DNA from 2 places in the Arthrobacter sp. StoSoilB22 genome. Region 1 is predicted to be linked to the other one. Evidence: predicted binding sites of a transcription regulator. Region 1 holds the regulator's gene; the other holds the start of a gene.
What was found. The regulator LexA, encoded in region 1, represses DNA repair genes until DNA is damaged. The targets are predictions, from matches to a motif close to TCGAACANNTGTTCGA.

Region 1 (14,598 bases):
GGCTCATGAGCCAGGCGCTTCGTAAGATCACCGGTCGCTTGAGCCAGACCAAGACCACCGCCATCTTCATTAACCAGTTGCGTGAAAAGATCGGCGTGTTCTTTGGTTCCCCGGAGACCACAACGGGTGGTAAGGCTCTGAAGTTCTACGCGTCAGTTCGAATCGACGTTCGCCGCATCCAAACCCTGAAGGAAGGTGCGGACTCCGTCGGTAACCGCACCAAGGCAAAGATCGTCAAGAACAAGATGGCTCCGCCCTTCAAGATCGCCGAGTTCGACATCATCTACGGTCAGGGCATCTCCCGCGAAGGCGGCATCATTGACATGGGTGTGGAGCACGGCATCATCAAGAAGTCCGGCTCCTGGTTCACTTATGACGGCGATCAGCTGGGTCAGGGCATGGAGAACTCGCGTCGCTTCCTGCGCGACAATCCGGAACTCGCTCAGGAACTGGAGCGCCTGATCAAGGAAAAGCTCGGCGTTGGTATGGCCAAGGCTGAAGAGGAATCCCCGAAGCTGAAGGCCGTTGACGGCTAGGAGAGGGCCGGATCCGGATTCGTCCGTAGCGGCCGATCCTGAGCCTGACCCCGAATCCGTGGCGCGTGCCATCGTCCTGCGACAGCTGACGATGGCGCCGCGGAGCCGGCTGCAGTTGTCCCGGAAGCTTGCGGAGCGGAATGTTCCCGATGACGTGGCTGAGGCAGTCTTGGACCGCTTCGAAGAAGTTCAGCTGATCGATGATGCTGAGTTCGCCAGGATGTGGGTCCGTAGCCGCTCGCAAAGCAAAAAGCTTGCAAAGGGCGCCATCCGTCGCGAACTGGCAGACAAAGGCATAGAGCTTGATGCGGCCGAAGAAGCCTTATCCCAGCTCAGCGATCAAGATGAGGAATCGGCTGCTCGGGAGCTGGTCCAGCGCAAGCTACGGCCCAGCATGGATCTGACCGATCGGGCGGAGCGGGACAAGTACACGCGCCGGCTCGCGTCGATGCTGGCCCGCAAAGGCTACGCCCCCTCCATGGCATTCAGGATCGTCGGTGAGGTTCTGGCGGAAGCCGGTACCCTTGAGTAGTGAGTTTGACCATTCCCTCCCCATCAGCTGCCAACCCTCCCTCTGTTGATCCCCGGACTGCTGCAGAACCCCGGCCGGCTGCAGAGCCCCGGACTTATCAGGTTCGGACTTTCGGCTGCCAAATGAACGTCCATGATTCAGAGCGCATGGCGGGACTTCTCGAAGAAGCCGGGTATGTGCCTGCTGAGGGCGACGTAGCGGACGTCGTGGTCTTCAACACATGTGCTGTCCGTGAGAATGCAGACAACAAACTCTATGGAAACCTCGGCCAGCTGCGGCAGGTCAAGGAGGCGAACCCGTCCATGCAGATTGCCGTTGGCGGCTGTCTGGCCCAGAAGGATCGCGAGACCATCGTCAAGAAGGCGCCGTGGGTTGACGCCGTGTTCGGGACACACAACGTGGGGGCGCTTCCGGCCCTGTTGAACCGCGCCCGGCACAACAATGAGGCGCAACTGGAGATCCTCGAATCCTTGGATGTGTTCCCGTCAACGCTCCCCACCAAGCGTGACTCCGTGTACGCGGGCTGGGTTTCGATCTCCGTGGGATGCAACAACACGTGCACGTTCTGCATTGTGCCTTCGCTTCGTGGCAAAGAGAAAGACCGGCGCCCCGGCGAAATTCTGGCAGAAATCCAGGCGCTGGTGGATGACGGTGCAGTTGAGGTCACTTTGCTCGGCCAGAACGTTAATTCCTACGGTGTGGAATTCGGTGACCGTCAGGCCTTCTCCAAACTCCTGCGTGCCTGCGGTGAGATTGAAGGGCTGGAACGCGTTCGTTTCACCAGCCCGCACCCCGCAGCTTTCACCGACGATGTCATTGATGCCATGGCTGAGACACCCAACGCCATGCCCCAGTTGCATATGCCGCTGCAATCCGGCTCGGACAAGGTGCTCAAGGACATGCGCCGTTCTTACCGTTCCAGCAAGTTCCTCGGAATCCTGGACAAAGTGCGCGAACGCATTCCCCACGCAGCCATCACCACGGACATCATTGTTGGTTTCCCCGGTGAAACCGAGGAAGATTTCCAAGCCACCCTGGATGTTGTGGAGAAGTCCCGGTTTGCCTCCGCCTTTACGTTCCAGTACTCAAAGCGGCCAGGGACGCCGGCTGCTGACCTCCCTGAGCAGCTTCCCAAAGCGGTGGTGCAGGAACGCTACGAACGCCTCACAGCGTTGCAGGACCGTATTGCCGCAGAGGAGAACGCCAAGCAGTTGGGTCGTCAGGTGGAGGTCCTGGTCACCGCGCAATCAGGACGCAAGGCAGGCGAAACACACCGCCTGTCCGGTCGATCCAAGGACCAAAGGCTGGTGCACTTCTCTGTACCGGCCGGTGCCGAGACCCCGCGCCCGGGCGACTTTGTCACAGTCACCATCACCGAGGCCGCTGCTTTCCACCTAGTGGCTGATCCGGCAAGTCCGGAGGATTACATCTTGCGCCGCTCCCGTGCAGGCGACGCCTGGGATCGTTCTCAGGCTGATTCCTGTGGCGTTCCTGCCGCAGGAGCGGCGTCAGGCAAGGCAGGTGTGTCCTTGGGCATGCCGTCGCTGCCTGTTCGGCGCGCGTAGGGCGGACCAGAAGTTCGAATGTCGCTCTCCAGCCATGAACTTCCTCAGCCGGTCATTGCAGTTGTTGGTCCCACGGGTTCAGGGAAGTCGGACCTGGGCGTTAACTTGGCCCTGGCCTTGAACGGGGAAGTCATCAATGCCGACGCTTTGCAGTTTTACCGTGGCATGGATATCGGAACCGCCAAGATCACCATGGAGGAACGCAGGGGTGTGCCTCACCACTTGCTTGACACCATGGACGTCACAGAGGAAGCCAGCGTGGCGGACTTCCAAATCGAATGCCGCGCTGCCATCACTGACATTCACTCGCGGGGGAAGCGCGCCATCCTGGTGGGCGGTTCCGGCCTGTATGTACGCGCCGCCCTGGACGTCCTGGAATTCCCGGGCACGGATCCCGAGCTCCGCAGGCATCTGGAAGAGGAGTACGAAACGCAGGGGCTTGCGCCGTTGCGTGCCCGGCTTGAGGAAGTTGATCCCGTGTCGGCGGCCCGCCTTGGCGATGCCAGGCGAGTAATCCGTGCCTTGGAGGTGCACGGTCTCACTGGGCGCCCCTTTAGTTCATTCATGCCGCAGCGCGAGTACTTCCAGCCGGCTCTCCAGATCGGGCTGGAGGTTGATCGGGAGCAACTGCGGCATCGTCTGGCACTGAGGGTGCACCGGATGGTGGAGGGAGGCCTCCGGCAGGAAGTTGAACGGCTCGAGGCAATCGGCTTGCGGAAAGGCAAGACGGCTTCGCGAGCTTTGGGTTATTCCCAATTCCTGAAGGTTCTGGACGGGGAGCTGAGCACGGATGCTGCCGCCGAAGAAACCATCGTGGCTACCCGGCAGTTTGCGCGGCGCCAGCTGACGTGGTTCAGGGGAGATCCACGCATCACGTGGCTCGACTGGCAGGACCAGGAGCTTGTGGAGAAGGCAGTCGAGGCAGTCCTGGCGACCGGAAGTTAAGGCCACGCAATTTCTGGGCGAACGCGCGTGGCGGGTAGCCTAGGTCCATGGATGAAACCGCCGCAATTCCCGCCCGGCAGCCCGCAGATGCGGATGCTCCGGTGACACTTTCCAGCCTCACTGGTTTGACGTTTTCAAAGGGCCACGGAACAGGCAACGACTTTGTCCTGATTGCCGATCCTGGCGACGCGCATGGGATCACCGCCGAGCACGTGGCGCAGTTGTGCGACCGCCATGTGGGCATCGGCGGCGATGGCCTCATCCGAGCGGTGCCTTCCCGCTTTCTGCCCGAAGGCCGCGTCGCCCTGGAAGAGGATGCGGACGCTGAGTGGTTCATGGACTACCGCAACGGTGATGGTTCGCTCTCCGAAATGTGTGGCAATGGCGTGCGCGTCTTCGTTCATTTCCTGATCGCGGAGGGCTTGGTGGACCTGGGGCCCGGGCAGACCCTCACTATCGGCACACGCGGTGGCGTAAAAAAGGTTGTACGCACGGTCAACGGCTATGCCGTGGATATGGGCCCGTGGGAGTTCATTTTCCCCGAGGAAGCCACCAGCAAGGCCATGGATGCACTGGTCAGCGCCGAGGGCCTGGAAGTGCCAAGGCCCGGACTCTCCGTCAGCATGGGCAATCCCCACACGGTAGTTGCCCTTGCGGAACTTAGCGAGCTTTCAGCCACACAACTGTTCAAGGCGCCCGTGGTTGATCCCAAGCCCGCCAATGGAACCAACGTCGAGTTTGTGGTCCCCGCTGAGCCGTTGGTAGAAGACGGTATAGGGACCATCACCATGCGCGTTCACGAGCGTGGCGTGGGGGAGACACAGTCCTGCGGCACCGGCGCGTGTGCCGCCGCGGTCGCTATCCGTCACTGGGCGGGGGATACGGCCCCGAACGACTGGCACGTCAAGGTGCCGGGCGGCGTCGTGGGTGTGAAGTTCTTCCCCGGGGCAGGCGGCCGTGAGCATGTGGAACTCAGCGGCCCGGCCGTGATTGTGGCTACTGGGACGCTTTCCTGACCCGGATGATCCTGAACGTTTTGGACGTGCTTTCACGGGAGACCGTGTAAGAACTGTCCAGTTCGGCGGCGAGCCACCGCTGGAGGGAGTCCGAGCCCAGGTTCTTCTGCACAACCAACCAGGCGTTGCCTCCCGGCGCCAGCCGGGGCAGCCACGTCAGCAGCAGCGAGTGGAGCTCGTCCTTGCCGATGCGGATGGGCGGGTTGGACCAGATGGTGTCGAATTCGACGGCGGGATCCACCTCGTGCGGGAGGCTGGCGGTGACGTTGCCGAGGCCGAGCGCCGCGGCGTTCTCATTGGTCAAGGTGATGCAACGCTCGTTGACGTCAACGGCGTGCACGTGAGCATGTGGCGCCATCAGGCCCAACGTGAGCGCAATCGGACCCCAGCCGCAGCCAATGTCCAGAAGGTGACCCGTGGGTGACGGCGGTGGAACTTCGGAGAAAAGTACTGCAGTGCCTTTGTCCACGCCGTCGGGGCTGAAGATACCCGACGAGGTCTGCAGCCGGCGCGTGGCTCCAGCAAGTTCCACGGTTAGTGGCTTGCGCGTGAATGGTCCGGCCGGTTGGGCGGTGAAATAGTGTGCAGACTCCATAATTTGCCAGATTAGTTGGCTAATGGCGGCTTGGGAAACCGCATCCGTCCGTGGTTGGCTTGACAGCGGCTGCTAAAGTGAAACGCATGTTCTTGATCTTTGAGTAATCAGCCCACAACGCCAAGTCATCAGGCGTTCATGGTACCGCCCGCGACGCAGGCCCGGTTCGGCATTTTGCCCATGCCGGCCTTTCCGCCCGGCAGGTCCTTAAGGCTTTGTCCGTTTGCTCCTCATGTGGGGCCGGACACTCTGAAGATCCCCGCTCGTTTGTGCAGTGGACCGTGGTGTAACGCGGCCCTGTGTTGCAGCCGGCGGAACATCCTCACCTCGGCCCAAGGACCCTCCTGCGGATTCCATCACGCCACTTTTACAACAGCCGCCCTCCGCAAGAGGGGTGGCCGTTCAGGACACAGGAGGCCCTTTTGGCCGATGCCCGTCAGCCCAGCGCGAATAGCGCCCCATCGAGCAGCAAACAGCACTATTCTGGAATTGCCGAACAGTCTAAGGAGACCATGACCACCCAGAAGCACTCCGGATCCGATTCCGACGCCCAGGACATGAGTCCTGAACAAATCCAGGCCGTGATCGACCGGATTCTTTCCAAGGATGTACCTGCGCAGGCATCCGACGACAACGACGCCAACGGTGTGTTCGGCAAGGCGCAGGCGATTTCCACGCTGGACCAGGAACACAGTATTTATGACGGCGACCAGGAAGACCTGGCCGAACGCCGCGCCCTTCGGCGTACCGCGGGACTGTCCACCGAACTCGAGGACGTCACAGAGGTCGAATACCGGCAGCTGCGCCTGGAGCGCGTTGTCCTGGCCGGCCTGTGGACGGAGGGGACTCTTGCTGATGCGGAGAACTCCCTCCGTGAGCTCGCCGCCCTTGCCGAAACGGCTGGATCCGAGGTGCTGGACGGTATTGTTCAGCGCCGGCAGAAGCCGGACCCCGGGACCTTCCTCGGATCCGGCAAGGCCCAGGAGCTCAAGGACATCGTCGCCGCCACCGGCGCAGACACCGTAGTAGTGGACACGGAGCTTGCCCCGTCACAGCGACGCGGCCTTGAGGACATCGTGAAGGTCAAGGTAGTCGACCGGACCACACTGATCCTGGACATCTTCGCCCAGCACGCCAAGAGCCGCGAAGGCAAGGCCCAGGTTGAGCTCGCACAGCTCGAATACCTGCTCCCGAGGCTTCGTGGTTGGGGTGACTCCATGTCCCGTCAGGCCGGTGGCCAGGTGGGTGGAGCAGGCGCCGGCATGGGCTCGCGCGGTCCTGGTGAAACCAAGATCGAACTCGATAGGCGGCGAATCCGCACCCGCATGGCCAAGCTGCGTCGCGAAATAGCCGCGATGAAGCCGGCGCGCGAGACTAAGCGCGCCAACCGCCGTCGTAATGCTGTTCCGTCCGTCGCCATCGCCGGGTACACGAACGCCGGCAAGTCGTCCCTCCTGAACCGCCTCACGGACGCCGGTGTCCTGGTGGAGAACGCCCTGTTCGCCACCTTGGATCCCACGGTCCGCAAGGCGCAAACTCCGGATGGCATCGGCTACACCCTGGCAGATACCGTTGGGTTCGTTCGTTCATTGCCCACCCAGCTGATTGAGGCTTTCCGGTCTACATTGGAGGAAGTGGCGGACGCAGACCTGATCCTCCATGTGGTGGATGCATCACACCCCGATCCTGAGGGCCAGATCGCTGCTGTAAGGACCGTTTTCACCGAAGTGGATGCCCGTAAGGTTCCTGAAATCATCGTCCTCAACAAGGTCGATGTCGCGGATCCTTTTGTGGTGGAGCGCCTCAAGCAGAAGGAACCCCGCCACGCAGTGGTGTCCACCCGTACGGGCCAGGGCATTGCCGAACTGTTGGAAGACATCAGCCGATCCATTCCCCGGCCGGGCGTGCGCCTTGAACTGCTCATTCCCTACGACCGCGGGGAAATGATCAACAAACTGCACAATTCCGACTCGGAAATCCTCAGCCTTGAGCACGAGGAGAACGGGACCCGCGTAGTGGTCATGGTGCGCGAAGGCCTGGCCGCCGAACTGGAGTCATTCGTCAGCAATGGTTGAGAAGGTGGCGGCGGACGCCGTCAAGTCGGTGGGGGAGAAAGCCACCCTCGAGTTGTTGGACCGGGCTGTTGCCGGCATGGGCGGACAAAGCCGTGCGGGTCAGCATGAAATGGCCAAGCATGTGACCCGGGCTATTGAAACCGGGGAGCATTTGCTGGTTCAAGCGGGAACGGGAACGGGCAAGTCTTTGGCTTACCTTATTCCGTTGATCGCTCACTCCATGGACAGCAACAAACCGACGCTGGTGTCCACCGCCACCCTGGCACTCCAGACCCAGATTGTCGGCCGTGATCTTCCCCGGCTGCTGGAGACCATCAACCCTGCCCTTGAGCGCCCCGTCAACGTGGCGTTGGTCAAGGGCAGGGCCAATTATGTGTGCCTGCAGAAGCTTGAAGGCGGGTTCCCCAGCGAGGAGCCCTCCGAAGGGCAGCTGTTCTCCCTGGGGGAGGACACCAGCGTCCCTCACTTTGCTGCCTCCACGGGTGGACCCCAATCGCAGCTGGGCAAGGAAGTGGTCCGCCTCAGGGAATGGGCGGAGAAGACCACTACCGGAGACCGCGACGAACTCATGCCCGGCGTCACCGACAGGGCTTGGCGGCAGGTTTCCGTCACGTCCATGGAGTGCCTGGGTGCCCAGAAGTGCCCCGTGGCAGAAGAGTGCTTCAGTGAGCTGGCCCGTTCAAGGGCTGGTGAGGCCGACGTCGTAGTCACCAACCATGCCATGTTGGCCGTCAGCGCCTTTGAAGGCCTGGCTGTCTTGCCCGAGTACGACGTCGTGGTGGTTGATGAGGCGCACGAGCTTCAGGACCGGGTAACCGGAGCCGTTTCAGGACAGTTATCCGTGGCCATGGTCCACGCGGCGGCATCAAGTGCCCGCAAGCATACGGCCATCACCGTGGACGCCCTCAACGCAGCTGCGGACAGCTTGGATATGGCCATAGCTGGCGTGCCCAACGGTCTGTTGCCCAACGGCCTCAACGACGAACAGCTGGATTGCCTTGACCAATTGCGGGACGCCACGCGCGCCGCGCTCTCGGACTCGAAGACGGATTCTTCAAACGCGGTCGACGGCGGACGGCAGCTTGCGCGCTCACGGCTCATGCTCATCCTGGAACTGTGCGAGCGGATGCTCGCCGCGAAGGAGAACCGCGAAGTGGTCTGGTTCTCGCGGAACAGCACGTTCGACCCCCAGCAGGGATATTCTCCGCCGGACGAGACAGCTCCTGCATTGATTAATATTGCCCCGCTCAGTGTGGCGGGGCGGCTTCGAGAGGGGCTCTTTGCCGGCCATACTGTGGTGCTGACCTCTGCGACCCTGGCCATCGGCTCGGCCTTCGAGCCCGCCGCGGGTGGTCTTGGCCTGATTGGAGACGGCGCGCCGAGCTGGACGGGCATTGATGTGGGATCGCCCTTCGACTATCCCAAACAGGGTGTTCTATACGTGGCAAAGCACCTGCCCAAACCGGGCCGCGGTACTTCGCCGGAGGCGCTGGACGAATTGGAAGACCTCATCCGGGCGTCCGGGGGCGGAGCGCTTTGCCTGTTCTCCTCGCGGCGTGCTGCCGAAGAAGCCGCCGATGCCATGCGGCTCCGGCTGGATGTGGACATTCTCTGTCAGGGAGAATCCACCATGGCGGCCCTGGTGAAGCAATTCGCGGACGAGCCAGATACGTGCCTCTTCGGAACCATGTCCCTGTGGCAGGGGGTAGACGTTCCGGGTGGCTCATGCCGACTGGTGGTTATTGACCGCATTCCCTTCCCACGTCCTGACGATCCCCTGATGACTGCCCGTTCCCGGGCGGTTGCCCAATCGGGCGGGAACGGTTTCATGGCCGTGTCAGCCACGCACGCTGCCATTCGGCTGGCGCAGGGCGCTGGCCGACTGATCCGCTCGACGGGAGACAAAGGGGTGGTCGCGGTACTCGACTCCAGGCTTTCGACCGAGCGCTACGGGGGCTTTCTACGTGCCGCCCTGCCGCCGTTCTGGGCCACCACGGACCGGTCGGTGGTTCGAGGCGTTCTGGAACGTCTGGGCTCGGCTAAAGCCCCGTAATGCACAGCTTCCCGTGAACACCTGCTGGTGTCCACGGGAAGCTGCGTTTAAAGGGCGTGAGCGCTTAAAGAGAGCGCAGTACCGAGACGACCTTGCCCATGATGGTGGCCTGATCTCCGAGGATGGGCTCGTACTGGGTGTTTTGGGGGAGCAGCCACGTGTGACCGTCCCGCTGCCGGAAAGTCTTCACGGTTGCTTCATCATCCAGCAGGGCGGCAACGATGTCGCCGTTGATGGCATCATTCTGTCGCCGGACCACCACCCAGTCGCCGTCACAGATAGCAGCATCGATCATGGAATCGCCGGCCACCTTCAGCATGAACAGTTCGCCATGCCCCACGAGTTGCCGTGGGAGTGCAAGCACGTCTTCCACCGTCTGGTCAGCCAGGATCGGTCCACCTGCCGCGATGCGCCCCACCAAGGGGACCATGGCGGTATCACTGGCGCTGGCTAGCTCGGTGACGGCCAGGCCACCGGCGCTGCGAAGGGTGGTCGGAGCGTCCACACCGGGGATGGGCCCGCCATCAAGGGTTAGGGGCATCAGCACTTCCATGGCGCGGGGACGCTTGGGGTCCCGGCGGAGGTAGCCGAGCTTCTCCAATTGGGACAACTGGTGCGTGACGCTGGACAAACTGGCCAGACCCACGGTGTCGCCGATTTCGCGCATGCTGGGAGGGTAGCCGTTGTCATTGACTGACCTCTGGATGGTCTCCAGGATCTTTTTCTGCCGGACGGTCAGGCTTTTGGGACTCTTTTGAGGCTGTTGGCTCCGCAGGGGTGCCCCTCCGCCTGTGGCTTTCGCTGCCATGTTCGCCAATGCCTTTCCATTCCGCCCTGATGAGGGCCAGGGGTGTCAGGTCTGCAAAAATGTCAGACCCTCCTGTTCCACTGAAACAGTGCTGCTTCTTCACTCAAACGTAGGGCAGGCACAGGCGTTTATCAAACATTTGTTCTAGCGAGTCTCGACACCGTTCGTTGATAAGTGCTAAAAATGTCATAGCAAGGTTCGAATATGTGTTCTATAAACCTGATGCTGAAGCTGGATGTTCGAACAAAGCGTTCGAACATCCGGGGCAGGCCCAGGGGAACACAAAGAATTGGCAGCCAGGCACCGGGCATCCCGGAGCGTGGCAATAGCTCAGAAGGGCTCAGCTCATGTCCGCAGTCACTACGTTCGCTGATTTCCGTACTACCCAGGCACCCGCTCGCCTGCGCCTGACCCGAAGGGGACGGATCGTCTTCTTCGGCATCCCGGCCATGCTGTTGGTTGCAGCGTTGCTGAGTCTTGCCGGATTTATCAACTCCCCGGCCAAGGCAGCCGACTCGCAGTCCCAACTGCGTCCGCCTGTTGCCGTCACTGTTACAGTCCAGCCAGGTCAGTCCCTCTGGGGCATCGCCGGCGCTGCCGCTCCCGAGCGTGACCCCCGCGACGTCATCGCCGAGATCATCCAGCTCAACGACCTCCGGGGCGGCCGCATCCTGCCCGGCCAGCAGCTGTTCGTCCCTGCAAACTGATCCCTCGGCACCCGCAGAAATCAAGGGTCGGGCGTCACAGTTAGTCGGCAGTCCCGGCCGCCCCTTAAACTGGGTTGGTGAGTGACCAGCTTGAGCGACTTGACCGACTTCCCCTTCGGACCAACCTGCGTGGATTGAGCCCCTATGGCGCACCGCAGCTCGATGTCCCGATCCTGCTCAACGTCAACGAAAACACTCATGGCGTCCCCGCAGATGTCCAAGCCGCCATCACTGAGGCCGTGGCCGCTGCGGCCACCGGGCTGAACCGCTATCCGGACCGGGAGTTCACCGAACTTCGTGAAGCCTTGGCCGAGTACCTTGGCCACGGGCTTTCCCCGGACAACATCTGGGCGGCCAACGGATCCAACGAGGTCCTGCAGCAGATCCTCCAAGCCTTTGGTGGACCCGGCCGCAAGGCATTGGGCTTTCCTCCCACGTACTCCATGTACCCCCTGCTCGCGAGTGGCACTGACACCGAGTATGTCCGCGGAGTCCGCGCGGACGACTACGGGCTGGACGCCGAATCGGCCGCTGCTCAGGTCCGGGAAACGGGCGCCAACATCGTTTTCCTGTGCTCGCCCAACAACCCCACAGGTACGGGCTTGGGATTGGACGTCGTGGAGGCTGTTTACGAGGCCGGCGAAGCCAGCCAGGCCATGGTGATCGTGGATGAGGCCTACCACGAGTTCGCACACGACAACACGCCGAGCGCCCTGACCCTGTTGCCCGGACGCGAGCGTCTGATCGTCTCGCGCACCATGAGCAAAGCATTCGCTTTGGCGGGCGCCAGGCTCGGATACATGGCGTCAGCCCCGGAAGTCACGGACGCCATCAGGCTGGTCCGTCTCCCATACCACCTCTCTGCCGTGACGCAGGCAACGGCCCTCGCTGCGCTGAATCACCGCGAAGCCCTCATGGCCGACGTCGAGGACATCAAGGTCCAGCGCGACAGGATTGTGACTGAACTGCTCCGCATGGGCCTCCAGCCTGCTGCTTCGGACTCCAACTACGTCTTCTTTGGGGGACTGGAGGATCCACACACTATCTGGCAGGGCCTGCTGGACGCCGGCGTGTTGATTCGCGACGTCGGTATCCCGGGGCATTTGCGTGTCACCGCTGGAACCGAGCCGGAAACTACTGCGTTCCTGGAGGCCTTGGAAGCCCTGCTGGACGGCACCGCGCCGCACCACGCCTAAACTTGTTCCTAGACCTAACCCACCCCTCCGTGTATAAGGATGTCCCAATGAGCGAAACCGGCGCCGCGCCGACCGCTGCCCGCACCGCGCGCATGGAGCGCACCACCAGTGAGTCTTCGGTCCTGGTGGAGATTAACCTGGATGGTTCAGGCGTCTCGGATATCAGCACTTCGGTTCCGTTCTACGACCACATGCTGACGGCTCTGTGCAAGCATTCCCTGATTGACATGACCGTCAAAGCTACTGGCGACACCCACATTGACGCCCACCACACGGTGGAAGACGTCGCCATTACCTTCGGCGAGGTCCTCCGAACGGCGCTGGGCAATAAAGCCGGTATTCGTCGCTTTGGTGAAGCCACGGTTCCTTTGGACGAAGCCTTGGCGCACGCCGTCGTTGATGTTTCCGGACGACCCTACCTGGTGCACGGTGGCGAGCCGGTCGGACAGGAATACCACCTGATCGGCGGACACTTCACGGGATCGTTGACCCGTCACGTTTTTGAAGCAATTACGCTTCACGCCGGAATCTGCCTCCACATGAACGTCCTGGCCGGCCGCGACCCCCACCACATCGTTGAGGCCCAGTTCAAAGCCTTTGCCCGCGCGTTGCGTGCAGCTGTTGAGTCCGATCCCCGTGTGGAGGGCATTCCCTCCACTAAGGGCGCACTATGAGCGGCCAGATTCTGAACAATGGAGCCGTGGCCGACGCCATAGCGTCCGTAAAGCCGGAGTCGCCTGAAGGCAAGCCAACCGTCACCGTGTTGGACTATGGATCGGGCAACGTTCGCTCTGCCGTCCGCGCCCTCGAACGTGCGGGCGCGCACGTGGTGTTGAGCTCCAAGCCTGAGGACGTGCTCAACGCTGATGGTCTGGTGGTGCCCGGAGTTGGTGCCTACGAGACCGTGATGAAGGAACTCAAGTCCGTTGATGCCATCCGCATGATAGGGCGTCGGGTTGCCGGTGGCCGTCCTGTGCTGGCCATCTGCGTGGGTTTGCAGGTTCTCTTCGAAGCCGGAGTTGAGCACGGCACCGAGTCCGAAGGCATGGCTGAGTGGCCAGGCAAGGTTGAGCTCCTTCCCGCTCCAGTGGTGCCGCACATGGGTTGGAACACCGTGGACGTCCCCGAAGGCTCAAAGCTGTTCGAAGGTGTTGAACAGGAACGCTTCTATTTTGTGCACTCTTACGGAGTCCAGGAGTGGAACTTCGACGTCGTTCAGCCCCGTATGGCTCCTCCCATGGTGACGTGGTCCGAGCACGGTGCACGCTTCATTGCCGCAGTGGAAAACGGCCCGCTCTGCGCCACGCAGTTCCACCCGGAGAAGTCAGGGGATGCCGGGGCCCGGCTCCTGCGAAACTGGGTGGATAGCCTCCGTAAGCCCGCTTCGAAAGAATCCGGAAGCGGTGCCGCTTAGATGTGGTGGTCGGTATTACTTATGGGCCTCGCCGGCCTGCTGGTAGGTGGGGGGATCTCCTTCCATCAGCAGAAAAAGCCGCGTTGGGTTTCTATTTCTTTCTACGTGCTGGCAGGGATGTCCCTCCTGGCCGCCTATCTCCTGACGCTGGGAAACTGAACCAGTCGTTCAACTAGCCGCATCACCCTTTTCGAACTTCAAGGACACACATGACCTCCTCCGCCCAGTCCGTTCTGGAACTCCTGCCGGCCGTTGACATTGTTGACGGCCAAGCGGTCCGCCTCCTCCAAGGAGAAGCAGGCTCGGAAACCAGCTACGGGACCCCGCTGGAAGCAGCACTGAACTGGCAGAACGCCGGTGCCGAATGGGTGCACATGGTGGACCTCGATGCAGCTTTCGGACGTGGAGACAACGCCGCGCTCATCAGCGAGGTGGTGTCGCAGCTCGCCGTCAAGGTGGAGCTCTCCGGCGGACTGCGGGATGACGAGTCTCTTGAGCGTGCACTGGAACTGGGTGTCGCCCGCGTGAACCTTGGAACCGCGGCGTTGGAGAACCCCGAGTGGACCCGCCGTGCGATCGACCGCTTTGGTGACAAGATCGCCGTCGGCCTTGATGTCCGCGGCACAACGCTTGCCGGACGCGGTTGGACCAAGGAGGGCGGCGACCTCTGGGAGGTTCTTGCCCGCCTCGAGGATGCCGGCTGTGCGCGTTATGTAGTCACCGACGTCACCAAGGATGGAACCCTTCAGGGGCCGAACGTGGAACTTCTGCGCCAGATGGTTGAGAAGACCGGTAAGCCTGTGGTCGCCTCCGGCGGTATCTCCAGCCTGGAAGACCTCCGTGTCCTGCGCGAACTGGTCCCGCTGGGTGTTGAAGGTGCGATTGTTGGCAAGGCTCTCTACGCCGGTGCCTTTACTCTGCCCGAAGCACTGGACGTTGCCGGCCGCCGCTGATGCCTCATAACGCAGGTCACCAGCACGGGGATCAAGGTCAGGCCAGGCGCGAGCTACCCGGCCACATCGCGGCTGCGTTGGCCGGCGCCGGGGGAGCTACGGACTCTGCAGGCCAGCCCTGGGCCGGTAGGAGCCTCAGCGGTGACGACGCCAAGATCCACAATTTCGAGGACGACGACGGCTCAGCGGACCCCGGGTACGTA
Region 2 (14,598 bases), 260 kb from region 1:
CCGGCATCGAGACCTTCCTCATGCCGGCAGCACTTCCGACGCCGTTGCTCGCCTACGCGGTCCGGTCACTGAAGTGCGACGGCGGCGTGATGGTCACCGCCAGTCACAACCCGCCGCAAGACAACGGTTACAAGGTCTACCTCGGACGGCACGCCGTGACCGAAAGCGGACGCGGTTCGCAGATCGTGGCGCCATACGACGCGGAGATCGCAGCCAAGATCGAGGCTGTAGGTGCATTGGATTCGATCACGCTGGCAGAAGACGGCTGGACCGTGCTGCCCACGTCCATCGTCGCCGAGTACGAAGACGCCGTGGCCGCTTTGGTGGATCGGGACCATTTCCCGGCCCGGGACCTCAAAATCGTCCTCACACCCATGCACGGTGTTGGCGGTGAAACGGCTGTTTCCGTCCTCCACGCCGCGGGGTTCACCCACGTCACGCTGGTGGCCGAGCAAGCTGAGCCGGACCCGGACTTCCCCACCGTCGCGTTCCCCAATCCGGAGGAGCCCGGCGCCCTGGACCTGGCCCTCGCCGCGGCTGCAGAATCAGGTGCAGATATTGTTTTGGCCAACGACCCCGACGCCGATCGGGCCGCTGTTGCTGCGCTGGATCCCTCCACGGGAGCCTGGCGGATGCTCCGCGGCGACGAAGTGGGAGCGCTGCTGGGCGCGCACGTGGTGGCGCGCATGGCTGCCGCTGCCGGCGATGAGCCGCAGACGGGCGTGTTCGCTAACTCGATCGTGTCCTCCCGGCTACTCTCCCGCATCGCGGCCGCAGCAGGATATGCCCATGAGGAGACGCTCACCGGCTTCAAGTGGATTTCAAGGGTTCCCGGACTCAGCTACGGGTACGAGGAAGCCCTGGGATACTGCGTGGCGCCGGATTTGGTGCGCGACAAGGACGGCATCTCGGCGGCGGTGTTGATTGCGGAACTGGCAGCAGCAGCTAAGGCCGAGGGCAAAACGATCTTCGACACGCTGGACGACCTCTACTTGGTCCACGGACTGCATGCGAGCGACCAACTGAGCATACGAGTGGCTGACCTGGGTCTGCTCGATGCCATGATGAACCGTCTGCGGGTCAACCCGCCCGAAGCGTTCGGGGGCTCCGCCGTCGAGGTTTTCACCGATCTTGCCGAAGGAAGCGAAGCCCTGCCTCCCACGGACGGGCTGCTGTACCTCACAAGGGACCAGAGCCGCGTCATTATTCGTCCCAGCGGCACGGAGCCCAAGCTCAAGTGTTACCTGGAAGTCATCCAGGCTGTGGAGTCCGCGGCGGAACTTGCCGCCGCGCGCCAAGCAGCGCGAACGTCCCTGGATGATGTTCTCAGGGACGTCAGCGAAGCATTGGGTTTGTAAAACTCCTAGAGTTCAACCTCAATAAAACCATCCACCAAACGGGTGGCGAACGCGTCGAGCTTGAGTTCGGGGTTGGTGAAGCATTCGCCGGTTTCGAGGTCGTAGACCTCTTTGTGCAGCGGCGATGCGATGGTGGGCCGGGTTCCGCGGGATCCGATGATTCCGCGGGCCATAACGTTGGCGAGCGTCGCCGGATCCTGCTGCGCTACGGCGAAGACTTCGGTGGGTGCTGTGCGGAATAAGGCAACCTGACGTCCGGCGATCAGCGCGGCTTCGCCCCAAGCCAGTTCGAGTTCGTCCACCGCGCAAATACGGTGCCAGGCGGCGGTGGTGGTCAGGTCCTCGGCACGGTCCAGAATTACGGTCATTTCAGCCCCTCTCACAGTGTCCGGGTGCTGGTATTTTCACCGTCATTCCCCCGGACCGGGCCACACTTGCGGCCACTCCTCCAAGCTAAGACCACGGTGTTTCATCGGTTGTCCGTGTATGTGTCCAATGCGTAAAAGAGACCTCACACCTGATGAAATGCGTTCGTGATGCAGAAGTTAAGATCACGAAACATAAGGGAAACTGAAGCGAAACTGCCCGTCCCTAGGCTGGAAGCACACGTTGCGACAGATCCGTATGCAACATCTGCGAAAGGCCCACCAGTGACCGGACACACTTCAAGTACAGAGAACCCGCGCCGCATCGTCGTCGTCGGCGGCGGCCCCGCTGCCCACCGTTTCGCCGATGCCATGTTCAATCGCGGTCTTGAAGGTTGGCAGGTTACGGTGCTGACCGAAGAGGCGCACCTCCCCTACGACCGTGTGGCGCTGAGCAAGGCCCTGACGGAAACCGACGTAGACCTCACCCTGGGCAATGCGTCCATGTGGGACCACGAGGCCCTGACCCTGGTCACCGGCGAGCGCGCCGTGAAGATCGATTCGGTCGCCAAGAGTGTCCTCACCGCCGCCGGCAACAAGTATGAGTACGACCACCTGGTGGTGGCTACAGGTTCTGACGCAGCCCGCCTCCCCATCCCGGGCGCAGAGCACACGCACGTTTACCGGACACTTGAGGACGTGTGGGCCATCAATAAGGCCATCGCCGAACTGAGCGGGAAGCTGGGCCGTAAGGTCAACGCCGTGACCATCGGCGGCGGTCTCCTGGGCCTGGAATCTGCGGCTGGCACGGAGCAGCTCGGCGCCACTCCCATTGTCATCAACGGCTCGCCCTGGCTCATGAACACCCAGCTGGATGAAGGTGCGGGGCAGGCACTGGGCCGGTTGATCGAAGCGAAGGGCTTTGAAGTCCACGGCGGCGTCTTCCCCTCCGAGGTATTGACGGACGACGAGGGCAATGTCACCGGAGTCTTGATGGCTGACGGCCGCACCATTGAGGCGGACCTGGTAATCGTGGCTATCGGCGTCAAGCCTCGCGACGATCTCTTCCGCGCAGCAGAAGGCGAAGAGCAGCTGTTCAGCCTGGGCCAGCGCGGTGGCGTTGTCATCAATGATTTCTGTGCCACCGAAGTGGCCGGCATTTGGGCCATCGGTGAAGTAGCAAACTTTGAGGGCATGTGCCTGGGACTTGTTGCTCCTGCCAACACCATGGCTGAGATCGTGGCCGACCGCCTGCACGGTGGCGAAGCAACGTTCCCCGGCTTTGATACCGCCACCAAGCTCAAATTGTCCGGTGTGGACGTGGCCAGCTTCGGGGACGCGTTTGCCCGGACCGAGCACTCCCTGGAAATCGTGTACGCGGACCCCGCTCGTGGCGTTTACCAGAAGATTGTCACCACCGATGATGCAAAGACGCTCCTGGGCGGCATCTTCGTGGGCGATGCTTCCCCGTACATGAGTCTTCGCCCGCTTCTGGGCCGCGAACTGTCCGCCGAGCCGGGCGCCTACCTGAGCGCTGCCGGTGGTGGCGAGGCTCCGGAGACCGAGCTTCCGGACGATGCCATCCTCTGCTCCTGCAACAACGTGGCCGCCGGAACCATTCGCGACACCATCAATGGCTGCGGTGCCTGTGAGGGCAACTCCCCCGTGCAGGAACTCGGTGAGTTGAAGGGCTGCACCCGGGCCGGAACGCAGTGTGGCTCGTGCGTTCCCATGCTCAAGAAGCTCCTTGAAGGCGAACTGAAGAAGTCCGGCATCGAGGTCTCCAAGGCCCTCTGTGAGCACATCAGCCTCTCCCGCCAGGAACTCTTCGACGCCATCCGCGTCCTGGAGCTCACGTCCTTCGAAGACATCATGGCCAAGTACGGCACGGGCGCCGGTTGCGATATCTGCAAGCCCACCATCGCCTCCATCCTGGCCAGCCAGCACTCCGCGTACGTTTTGGATGCCGGCCGCGGTGCACTGCAGGACACCAATGACCGCGCCTTGGCGAACATGCAGAAGGACGGCACCTATTCGGTGGTCCCCCGCATCGCCGGTGGCGAGATCACGCCGAAGGGCCTGGGCGTCATCGCAGCCGTCGCTGAGAAGTACAACCTCTACACCAAGATCACCGGCGGCCAGCGAATCGACATGTTCGGTGCCCGCCTCGAGCAGCTCCCGGACATTTGGAAGGAACTGGTGGATGCCGGTTTCGAATCCGGTCAGGCCTACGGCAAGAGTCTTCGCACGGTTAAGTCCTGTGTTGGTTCCACCTGGTGCCGGTTTGGTGTGCAGGATTCGGTGGCCATGGCCATCGCGCTGGAGCTGCGTTACCGTGGCCTCCGCAGCCCGCACAAGCTGAAGATGGGCGTCTCCGGTTGCGCCCGTGAATGTGCAGAAGCCCGTGGCAAGGATGTTGGTGTCATTGCCACCGCCGATGGGTGGAACCTGTATGTAGGCGGTAACGGTGGAGCCACCCCGGCCCACGCCCAGCTGTTGGCCAAGGACCTGGACGACGAAACCCTGCTGAAGTACATCGACCGCTACCTCATGTACTACATCCGCACCGCAGACCGACTCCAGCGCACCGCACGCTGGCAGGAAGAACTGGACGGCGGCATCAAGCACGTCGAAGAAGTAGTGGTCAACGACTCCCTGGGCATCGCTGAAGAGCTTGAGGCGGCGATGGCCAAGCACATCGACACCTATGAGGACGAGTGGGCCGAGACCCTGAAGGACCCGGAGCGCCTCCGCCGTTTCCGTTCTTTCGTCAACGCCCCCAACCAGAAGGACGAGTCCATTTCCTTCGTACCGGAGCGCGGCCAGATCCGTCCGGCCACCAACGAGGAAAAGGGCGGCGTACTCATCGCTTCCACCATCCCGGTCCGCAGCGAAACCGTCGGCGTAGAAAACTAGGGGTTCACCATGCAGCTCACCATTGATCTCACCGGCCGCGACGTCCTGGTTACGGGAAATGAACAATCTGCCCGTCAAGCAGTCCGCCGCTACCAAAAGGCCGGCGCCAACGTGTACCGGCTCAGCTCCCCCGAAGGCATGCCAGGTGACGGCCAGCTGCCCGAGCGCCCTTTCCTGGTGGCCGTAGTGGACGACGGCGGGGCCGGCTGGCTGCCGCTGGTGGAACGCTGCCGCGACGCCGGGGTTCCCGTTGCGTTTGAGCCTGCTCCCGGAGCCGAAGGCCATGTGACCCTGGTGGGAGGGGGCCCTGGGGCCTTGGACCTGCTCACCGTGGGTGCCGTGGACGCACTGCGCGATGCCGACGTCGTCTTTTATGACCGGCTCGCTCCCTACCAGGAGCTGGTCGATCTGACCTCTGCAGAACTCGTGGACGTGGGAAAGCAGCCCGGGCTCCATAAAGTAACTCAGCGGGACATTGAAAAGCTCATGGTGGACGCTGCCCTGCTGGGCAAGAACGTTGTCCGGCTCAAGGGCGGGGACCCGTACGTTTTTGGCCGTGGTGGCGAGGAAGTGGCGGCCTGTGTTGCAGCCGGTGTTCCCGTCCGGGTCATCTCCGGCGTCACCAGCGCGATCTCCGTGCCCGCCGCAGCCGGCATTCCAGTGACACACCGCGAAGTGAGCCACATGTTCACCGTGGTCTCCGGCCATGCCCCCCTGACCGAGAAGGAACACACCCATCTTGCCGGCCTTGGCGGGACGATCGTGGTCCTCATGGGCATCGGTACCCTGCCGCAGCTGGCCGCTGGTCTTCGCCGGGCAGGGATGAGGCCGGACATGCCCATGGCGGTGGTGGAACGTGGCTACCGCCCGGGACAGCGCACCACCATCGCGGACCTCGGTACCATCGAAACGGCGGCCACCGGCTGCAGCAACCCGGCCGTACTGGTCATCGGCGAGGTGGTCCGCGTTGCTGAAGCCAACCGGAACCATGCCGAAGCATCCGCTGAACTGAGCCGACTCGCGGCTTCGCTCCTTGAAGCCTGAAGGTAAGAACCCATGACTCTTGCACATGCCATCGAAGTCCAGGACGCTACGGCCGCGCCGGAAGCTTCCGAAGCCGTAGAAGCGCCGCTGGACGGATTCCGCATTGGCGTCACCTCGCACCGCCGCTCCCGGGACCTCATTGAGGCCCTGGAGCGTCGCGGTGCGAGCGTGTTGCACGCCCCGGCTTTGAAGATCGCCCCGGTTCAGGAGGATATGGTCCTCATTGAGGACACCCGCACCATCATCGCGGCTAAACCGGACATCTGCATCGCCACCACGGCATACGGGATGCGCCGCTGGTGTGAAGCCGCAGATTCTTTCGGCATCGGCGAGCAACTCCTGGAAACGCTGTCCGCATGCCGCATGTTCGTCCGTGGCCCCAAAGCCCGCGGCGCCGTGCGGGCGGCCGGTCTTGCCGACGTCGGAATCAGCAGTGACGAAACCACCGCGACCCTGGTGGACATGCTGCTGGCCGAAGGCGTTCGCAACAAGACCGTCGCTGTGCAGCTGCACGGGTACACCGACGTCCGCCAGTTGGAACGGCTCCGCATGTCCGGCGCCACGGTCCTGACCGTGACCCCGTACCGCTGGGTTAAGCCCGACGGCGAAGACAAGCTGCCGCGGCTGATCGAAGCCGTGGTGGGTGGCAACCTCGACGTCCTGACGTTCACCAGCGCCCCCGCCGTGGATGCGATGTGGAGCACCGCCCACGAAATGGGCCTCTACCGCCAGCTCATCGAAGCCCTGAAGGGTCCGGTAACTGTTGCGGCCGTTGGGCCGGTCACCGCACAACCGCTGGTTGACGCCGGGCTGACGCCGCTGATTCCCGACCGGTACCGCATGGGTGCGCTGATCAGGCTGGTGACCGAACATCTCTCGTTGAACCACGTACGGCGTTTGGAAACAAAAAGCGCCACCATCGAATTGCGCGGACGCTGCTTGCGGATTAACGGCGAGGTGGTGGACCTTGCACCGGCACCCCTGCTGCTGTTGCGAGCGCTGCTGGGTGCGGGTGGAGCTGTACTGTCCCGGGAGGCTCTCTCTGACTTGTTGGACTTGCGCGGCTCTGTGCACGCCCTGGATATGACGGTGAGCCGGCTGCGGTCCTCCCTTCCGGACGGCAAGCTGGTGGAAACCGTGGTGAAGCGGGGTTACCGGCTGCGGGCTTAGTCCTCCTGCCACGGTTTTCCCTGCCACGCTAGGCCGCCTTCACCAGGGGAAGTTCGTCCCAGTTGGTGGTGTAGCGGGGGCTGAGCATGTCCCGTTTCATGGACCAGTCCGGGCCGCCCTTGATGCCCGCATGGCCCAAACCAATGGAGCCCCGGCCATACCGCTTGCTGACTTGCTCCAGCAAGGGGCCAATGCCCTGCTCTTCATGCGGGTTCTCGAAGATTTCCAATGGTTTCTGGTTGCCGCTGGGGCGAAGGTCAGTGACCATGATCCCGGCTTTGGCGTACCTGACGCCTTCCTGGATCCTGGGAACCAGAGCGTGTGCGGCCTTGGTCAGCAGAACGGGGTCCGAGGTTGGCATGGGTAGTTTGATGTTGACGGTGGGGAACGATTTGTCGTTGGGGTTGTAGACCGATGTTGCAGCAAAGGCAGTCAGCAGTTTGGCCTGAAGATCGTGCTTGGCCAGCCTGGCACTGGCCATCTGACCGTAGACGCTGAGCACCTGACGTAACTCCGCGGCCGTGGTGATCGGCGTGGAGAAAGACCGGGAAAAAATCAGTTGGTCCCGCCCGATTCGTTCTTCCTCCATAGGGATGCAGGGCGTGCCTTGCAGTTCCAGGACAGTGCGCATCATGACAATGGAGAATTTGTCCCGCAACGCCACAGGGTCGGCCCTGACCAGGTCCAGGATGGAGAAGATTCCCATCGCGTTCAGGCGTCTTGTGAGCCGGGTGGCGACGCCCCAGATCTCTATCACGGAGAGCCGCGCCATGAGTGCCTCGCGTTGGGCCTCGGGAATGGAGTCCCAACGGCACACACCGTTGAAGGCCGGATTATGCTTGGCCCACTTATTGGCCAGCTTGGCGAGAGTCTTAGTGCGCGCGATCCCTACGCAAACGGGAACCCCCACATGCCGTTGGCAGGCAACCTTGATGGTTCGCCCCAATTCCAGCAGGTCATCCGGTTGCCCCTTCACTCCCAGGAACGCCTCATCAATGGAGTACACCTCCTGCCATGCTGAGTACCGGGCCAGGAGCTCCATGACGCGCGAGCTGATGTCTCCATACAGTTCGTAGTTGCTCGACAGGGCTATCAATCCCCATTCCTCGGCCCGTGGCGCGAGCTTGAACCATGGCTCCCCCAGCCCGATTCCCAGTTTCTTGGCCTCCGGCGATCTGGTCACAGCGCAGCCGTCGTTGTTGGACAGGACAATCAACGGTTTGCCTTCCAACGCTGGGTTGAAGGCACGCTCCGCCGAGGCGTAGAAGCAGTTGATATCCACATGGGCAATCTCCTGCATGCGGTGCATGAGCGCTGGCTTGGACATTTCCATCCCTAAATCGGCATTAGCACGCGAGCCGCCGTTTCAGTGCAGGACACGCCGCGTATTCGAACATATATTCGAATACTTCTACTGTACCTTCGGGCCCCGACAAGAAAACATCCCGCCCACCGGATTGTGGAAAAGTCCGGGCAGACGGGATGCCGGTGGTACGGAAATCCAGGTAGATGGCCCGCGTGGCCAAGCCTTCCCCGAGGGCCGCCAGCGTGGGGAAGAGGATGCCCAGGAGGGCGTCGGCGACCCAGAGGGTGCGAAGCCCTACCGGCTGGATTCAATCAAATGTGATGCAGGCACGTTGTGGCTACGCCCCAAATGGTCAGTTCCGACATCGCGGGCACTCGAATGTCCGGATACTTGGGATTGTCCGCCTGCAGCACCACTCCCGACGGCGTGACGCGCAGCCTTTTGATGGTCAACTCACCATCAAGGACAGCAACGACGACGGACCCATCCTTGGGCTCCAGTGCCCGGTTAACGATCAACTCATCCCCGTCACTGATCCCGGCACCCTCCATGGACTGACCCGTCACCCTCACCACGAACGTGCTGGTGACATCCTTGATCAGATGCTCATTGAGATCAATCCGACCATCAAAATAGTCCTGCGCAGGCGAGGGATATCCCGCCGCCACAGGAATAGGTGCCAACAGTACTGACATCAGGGAAAAGCCCGCATCTACCACGCGGGGGCCGACTATCACGCCCACAACACACCTTTATTCGAATATATGTTCGATAATTCAGTGTACAGCGGACCCCAGACATCCTGTCCATTCCGCTTCGCTCGGCACCTCAGGGCGATGGTTTCTCGCGGTGAGACGAATGACGAGTATTTTGAGGGAAGATCAAGCGAACAACTTCTGGCACGAACACATAGGAGAGCAATGACCGACCGGACCAGGCAACTCGGTGGCGCGCTTAGCGCCGACATCACACGCATGGTCAAGGAACGCTACCCGGATGAGCTGGCCCACGCCCAGGCCGTACACGCACACTCCGAGAAGTTGGTTCTCGGGTTTATGGTGTCCTCTGTCGCGCTGTGGTTCCTCGGTCCGGCCCTGCTTCTGAACGGTCTCATCAGCCCGGCGATCGCCATCGTGGTGCCCGGACTGCTGACCCTCGCGTTCCTCACGATCGTGCTCATCGCCATCGCCCGGAACAGGGCTGCCTCGCGACCCGTGGTTGAGTACGCCAAGCAGCTGGGTCATAAGGTCACCAGTGTCACCAAAAAGGGAATAACGGTTGCTGTTCCGAAGGGCGTTGTCAACGTGCCCGAGGAGTTCCGCCAGCCACGCAAGGTCACGCGCCAGCGGTAAGGCAAGTGTCAGCGGCGCCGACCTTAGCGTCCTCGACGCCCTGTACTCAGGCAAACCACGGCCGTGGGGGCCGCTAACGCGCGGAGCGGCTGTCGCGTGGGATCAGCCACTCTTGACGGTGACGTCATAGGAGAAAGGCTTCGGTATGACGCCCGGCCAGGAACCGTCTTTCTTGAACAGGGAGAGGTTCCGTGCCCCCTCCGGGTCCTCAGCACTGAGCGGGATAATCACGGTGTTGTGCTCCGAGGGCGTGGAAGTTTGCGGGCTGAGCCAGGCCGAGCCCACGGCTGCGGCTGTGAGGTCGAAGAATGGCTCGCCGTCGGCGGTGCTCGCAGAGATCTGGATCTGCGTGTTGGGCATATAGCCCTCGCCCACAGCCCACACGTTGCGGACGATGCAGTCGATGAGCAAGTCGCCGTAGGTGACGGTGTACCCGGGCTCAATGTCGAACGCCACCGCGTAACCGGTGTTGCCCTTCACATTAGGTGGGCCTCCGCCCGCAAAGTCGGTAACGGAAATCCCGGGAATAGCGTCGATGGCCTCGCGGGCTTCAGCAATGGTCTGCCCGGTGTCCGCGTCGTGCGGAATGGATCGGGGGTCCTGTTCGGGCAGTGGCGCCGGCGCGTTGCATGCCGTCATGAAAGAAACGATCACGGCCACCATGGCAGCCCTGGCCACAGCTCGGAGGGAACGGGTCATGACCCTATTATGTTGGGTCGATACCGTACGTGCGTGACCAACCCGGTCCCGCGCACCCCGGTCTGCTCAAGCGTCAGGTTCCCCACGTCGTCGAGCAATCGCTCCCCGCCACCAAGAATCATGGGGGAAATGTGCAGCCGCAACTCGTCCATGAGCCCGGCTGAAAGGTACTGGCGGGCTGTCTGCGCTCCCCCGGCAATCGCTACATCTTTGTCCGCAGCCGCTTCCCGGGCCTGCGCCAACGCCGATTCAATGCCGTCGGTCACAAAGTAAAAAGTTGTGCCGCCCTCCATCTCCAGCGGCTCGCGACGGTGGTGGGTCAGAACGAATACGGGGGCGTGATACGGAGGTTCATCGCCCCACCAACCCCGCCATTCCTTGTCCCACGCCGCCGGTCCGGGTCCTGCGAACATGTTGCGTCCCATGATGAAGGCCCCTGCCGCCAGGATCGCCTCAATCTCGGGTGCGTTCGCCTCCGGCTCCTCGAACATCCATCTGTGCAGGAGCTCTGCGCCGTCGCCCAACGGTTCCTCCAGCCGCTGGTTGGGACCGGCAACATATCCGTCCAGGGAAACAGTCAGATCGCACGTGACGTGGCTCATGCGTCCATCATGACATCTGCACTATCACCGCTCCAGACGGGCATTGAAGCCGGCCCGGCGGGACCCACATGTGACGCACGTTATTACCGGCCGGTAAACACCACGCTACGGATAGGCCCTAGATGGCAACAGCGGCGAAACACCCGCGAAAAACCGGCCCCCTACGCTGATGAACAACAGCAGGTCACATGAGCGAAAGGGCCAAACATGTCCGCCATCCCGTCCGCACCTTCCCACCACATCGTCATTGCAGGCGCAGGCCCAGCGGCCCAGGCCTTGGTGCGGCGACTCGCCGGCGGGTCCGACTCCCGGCAGCGCGCCTTCCGGGGAACCATCACGGTACTCAGCAACCGCGACGAGTGCCCTGAGGCCCTGTTGGAACTCGCCGAACTCCCCCAGGTCTCGGTCCGCTTCGGCCAGGCGGCCAGCTTCATTGACGCCGATGCAAGGATCGTCACCACCGTGGACGGCATGGAGTTCTCCTACGACCAGTTGGTCATCGCCACCGGCTCGGCCCCGGCCCTTCCGCCGGTGGCAGGCGCCGAATCAGGCCTGAGCTACTCCACCATCGATGACGCCGTTTCCATCGGCGAAGCGGTCAAAGACGTCACCCGGTTGGTGGGCCGCCGCCCGCTGGGAATCCTGGTGGGTAACGGTCCTGCAGCGGGCCAGGCTGAGGCCGTGTTGCGGGCCCGCGGAGTCCGCCCCGTCCGCACAACCCTCCGCCCCACCGCCGTCGTGCCTTTCCCGGGCACTGAGACCGGCACCGGACCAGACGCCCGTCCTCAAGGTTCCACACTGCCGGCAACCGGCATCCTCTTCGAAGATGGCAGCAGCATGAAGGGCGACTTGGTGGTCCTGGCCGAGGAACGCACTGCCCGCAACGACCTCGCCGAAAGCGCCGGACTCACAATAGCCTCCGACGGCGGCATTTCAGTGGGGCGCGACCTCACCACCTCCGTCCCGGGCATTTGGGCGATCGGCGATGCCGCGTCCTGCGACGGGCTCCGCTTGGGCCTGCTTCTCTCCGCCGATTCCTCTGCAATGTTGTGCGCCTCGGGCTTGCTGCTCGGTGCAGGGAAAGAGGATCAGCAGGCACTGCTGGCCGCATGAGGTGCTGCTGGCGGGGGCCGGAGAGGCCCCCGGCGCATGTGGCAAGATGGTCCTTTGACGGGCAGTGACAACCCTGCGGCCACCGGGCCGGCCACGCCCTGCACGGAAGGATTCCATGAGCAACGAAGCCGTCGCCCCTGCAAATATCGCCTCCTACATTGACCACACACTGTTGAAGCCTGAGGCCAGCGAGGCTGACGTCCTCAAGGTGTGCGCGGAGGCCGTCGACTACAAGTTCAAGTCAGTCTGCGTCAACCCGGTGTGGGTCAAAACCGTCACCAAGGCCCTCAAGGGTTCCGGTGTGCTCACGTGCTCGGTGATCGGTTTCCCGCTGGGCGCCACGCCGAGTGACGTGAAGGCTTTTGAGGCCCGGGGTGCCGTGCTGGACGGCGCGGATGAAATCGATATGGTGATCAACATGGCCTCCGCCCGCGCCAACGACAAGGGCGCGCTGGTGGAGGACATCCGGGCTGTGTCCGAGGTAGTCCACGCCGGCCAGGCCATCTTGAAGGTCATCATTGAAACATCCATGCTGAGCGATGAGCAGAAGGTGATCGCCTGCGAAGCGGCTGTGGAAGCGGGGGCGGACTTCGTTAAGACTTCCACCGGTTTCAATGGCGGCGGCGCAACCGTTGAAGACGTTGCACTGATGCGCAAGACTGTGGGACCGGACCTGGGCGTCAAAGCCTCCGGTGGCGTGCGGTCCCTGGCTGATGCACAGGCTATGATTGCTGCTGGTGCAACACGTATCGGAGCGAGTTCCGGAATTGCCATTGTCAAAGGTGAACAGGGTTCATCTGCCTACTAAGGCTTCCGCTGCCGTCAAAGATTTTGAGCCCTGCGGGGCCGAGGAGGAATGAATGTCCAAGAACGCCACAAGCGCCCCCATTGAAAAAGAGAATAGTCTCGTCCAGAGCATTGTGCTGTTCGTGGTCATGATCGCGCTCTTCCTGGGCGCCATCTACTCCCTGTCCTTCCTGACGCTGGATAACCCGTGGCCGATGGCCGTGTGCCTCGGCCTGTTTGCCTTGGCTTTCTGGATCCCGCAGACCGTTTTTGGCCGCTCTGACTCCGCAGGCGAAAGCTAAGCGCTGCTCATGACGTTGAATGGCCCAGGCTCCTGCCTGGGCCATTCCTTTTTGCTGGCCCTTTCCCTGGCTGCCACACTGCTTCTCACAGGCTGCGGTGGGCCCATACCGCCGGGTCAGTCAGATGCACCCCGGGGAGCAGAACCCGGGCCCTGCCATACCAACGGAAGCAAGGCCGGCAGCGTCCAAGAATGGAGGGTGGACGGCTACCTGGACCCGCAGGACACGTCCAAGTCCATGCAGCAGGCCATAGACACAGCGTCCAAGAGCGGCGGAGCGATCGTCCAACTCCCCGAAGGTGTCTTCACCCTGGAGCGCCCCCTCATTCTCAAGAGCAACGTAACCCTCCGTGGAGCAGGACCGGCAACCGTCCTGAAAGCGGGCCCGGAATTTCTGGAATTCGAGGGACCATTCGGTGGGCACCCCCTGATCACCACCAACGGCGCACAGAACGTAACCATCGCCCAACTCACCGCAGACCAAAATGGTGACGAGTTGGAGGGCAACCTCCCGGGACGCCTGCACGAGTACCTGGTGGATGTCCGTCACTCCACCAACGCCGTGGTGGAGGGCGTCACCACCCGCAATCCCTACACCTATTCAATCGCGGTGGTGGCCAGCAGCGATTTCTGCGTCCGGAACAACAACACTCTGGTGACCAGCAGCGGCCGCTACGATCAGCTGGACGGCATTCACATCACCGATTCCCATCATGGCCTGGTTGAGGGCAACACCGTTGACCAGCGGCAGGGGGCGGATGGCGACGACGGCCTCGTGGCCCAGGCCCTCGGCGCACCCGTTCATGATGTGACGTATCGAAACAACGACGTCCGCGGCGGATCGCACGGCTCCGGCCTGCAATTGGCCGTTGGGACGCATGAGATCTACAACATCACCGTGGACGGCAACCGATTCTGGGGTTCTCCGGACGGAATCAAAACCGGATACTACGACGACGGCGCCGCTGCGGTCCGCGACGTTGCGGTAAAGAACAACGAGTTCTTCAACCTTCAAGGCCCGTGGCTCAACTTCCACGGCGATTTGGAGAACATCGTGGTGACAGATAACGTCACCTGCCACGCCGGCTCCATCATGCTTGAGGATGCGCCCGGGAACGTTCTGGCCAACAATGGGACACGCTGCTGACTTAGCGGCCTGTCACGGCAATTGCACTACCCCGCCCAGAGCCGCCAGCACGCCGGGCCAATGCTGTTGAGCCAGAGTCCACGCGGCCACGCCCATGCCCACCATGGCGTAGCCACTGACTGGTATCAGGACCAACCACTCACGTCGGGAACCAGCCCGTCCCAGCAAGGGGATGGAGAAGGCCCCATTCGGCCGCCAGATACCCCGGATCACGGATTTGCGCAGGAACTTCGGTGGTTTGATGACAATGGGCCATAGGAGTGGCACCCCGCCAACGGTGATCATGTCCCCCACGATGTGCACCACCACCCCGGTGAGCATGGACAGCGGCAGCCAGCCCCATTGATCCGGCGCGAACCAGGTCACCAGGCCGGCCATCACCACAGCGAAGAGCCAGTTGGTGATCCAGCCTGACTTCGGGAACAGGTTCAGGGCTTTG

Region 2: the regulator LexA is predicted to act here: its motif matches at 8,916-8,931, upstream of LDN70_RS06710 (LexA family protein).

Annotation. Positions count from the first base shown of each region.
Region 1 is NZ_AP024652.1:1,643,279-1,657,876, forward strand. Features, by position in the region: gene recA (recombinase RecA) at 1-536, shown strand, start outside; gene LDN70_RS07810 (regulatory protein RecX) at 526-1,068, shown strand; gene miaB (tRNA (N6-isopentenyl adenosine(37)-C2)-methylthiotransferase MiaB) at 1,068-2,633, shown strand; gene miaA (tRNA (adenosine(37)-N6)-dimethylallyltransferase MiaA) at 2,652-3,578, shown strand; gene dapF (diaminopimelate epimerase) at 3,626-4,594, shown strand; gene LDN70_RS07830 (class I SAM-dependent methyltransferase) at 4,575-5,189, opposite strand; gene hflX (GTPase HflX) at 5,702-7,264, shown strand; gene LDN70_RS07840 (ATP-dependent DNA helicase) at 7,257-9,317, shown strand; gene lexA (transcriptional repressor LexA) at 9,382-10,125, opposite strand; gene LDN70_RS07850 (LysM peptidoglycan-binding domain-containing protein) at 10,473-10,832, shown strand; gene LDN70_RS07855 (histidinol-phosphate transaminase) at 10,910-12,028, shown strand; gene hisB (imidazoleglycerol-phosphate dehydratase HisB) at 12,076-12,702, shown strand; gene hisH (imidazole glycerol phosphate synthase subunit HisH) at 12,699-13,442, shown strand; gene LDN70_RS21290 (CG2302 family histidine operon protein) at 13,443-13,601, shown strand; gene priA (bifunctional 1-(5-phosphoribosyl)-5-((5-phosphoribosylamino)methylideneamino)imidazole-4-carboxamide isomerase/phosphoribosylanthranilate isomerase PriA) at 13,652-14,395, shown strand; gene LDN70_RS07875 (SseB family protein) at 14,395-14,598, shown strand, end outside.
Region 2 is NZ_AP024652.1:1,385,802-1,400,399, reverse strand. Features, by position in the region: gene LDN70_RS06740 (phospho-sugar mutase) at 1-1,358, shown strand, start outside; gene nirD (nitrite reductase small subunit NirD) at 1,364-1,726, opposite strand; gene nirB (nitrite reductase large subunit NirB) at 2,009-4,639, shown strand; gene cobA (uroporphyrinogen-III C-methyltransferase) at 4,649-5,683, shown strand; gene LDN70_RS06720 (uroporphyrinogen-III synthase) at 5,696-6,853, shown strand; gene LDN70_RS06715 (Y-family DNA polymerase) at 6,882-8,180, opposite strand; gene LDN70_RS06710 (LexA family protein) at 8,471-8,902, opposite strand; gene LDN70_RS06705 (hypothetical protein) at 9,080-9,511, shown strand; gene LDN70_RS06700 (hypothetical protein) at 9,614-10,210, opposite strand; gene LDN70_RS06695 (dihydrofolate reductase family protein) at 10,207-10,812, opposite strand; gene LDN70_RS06690 (FAD-dependent oxidoreductase) at 11,020-11,925, shown strand; gene deoC (deoxyribose-phosphate aldolase) at 12,041-12,733, shown strand; gene LDN70_RS06680 (hypothetical protein) at 12,786-13,013, shown strand; gene LDN70_RS06675 (right-handed parallel beta-helix repeat-containing protein) at 13,212-14,159, shown strand; gene LDN70_RS06670 (metal-dependent hydrolase) at 14,172-14,598, opposite strand, start outside.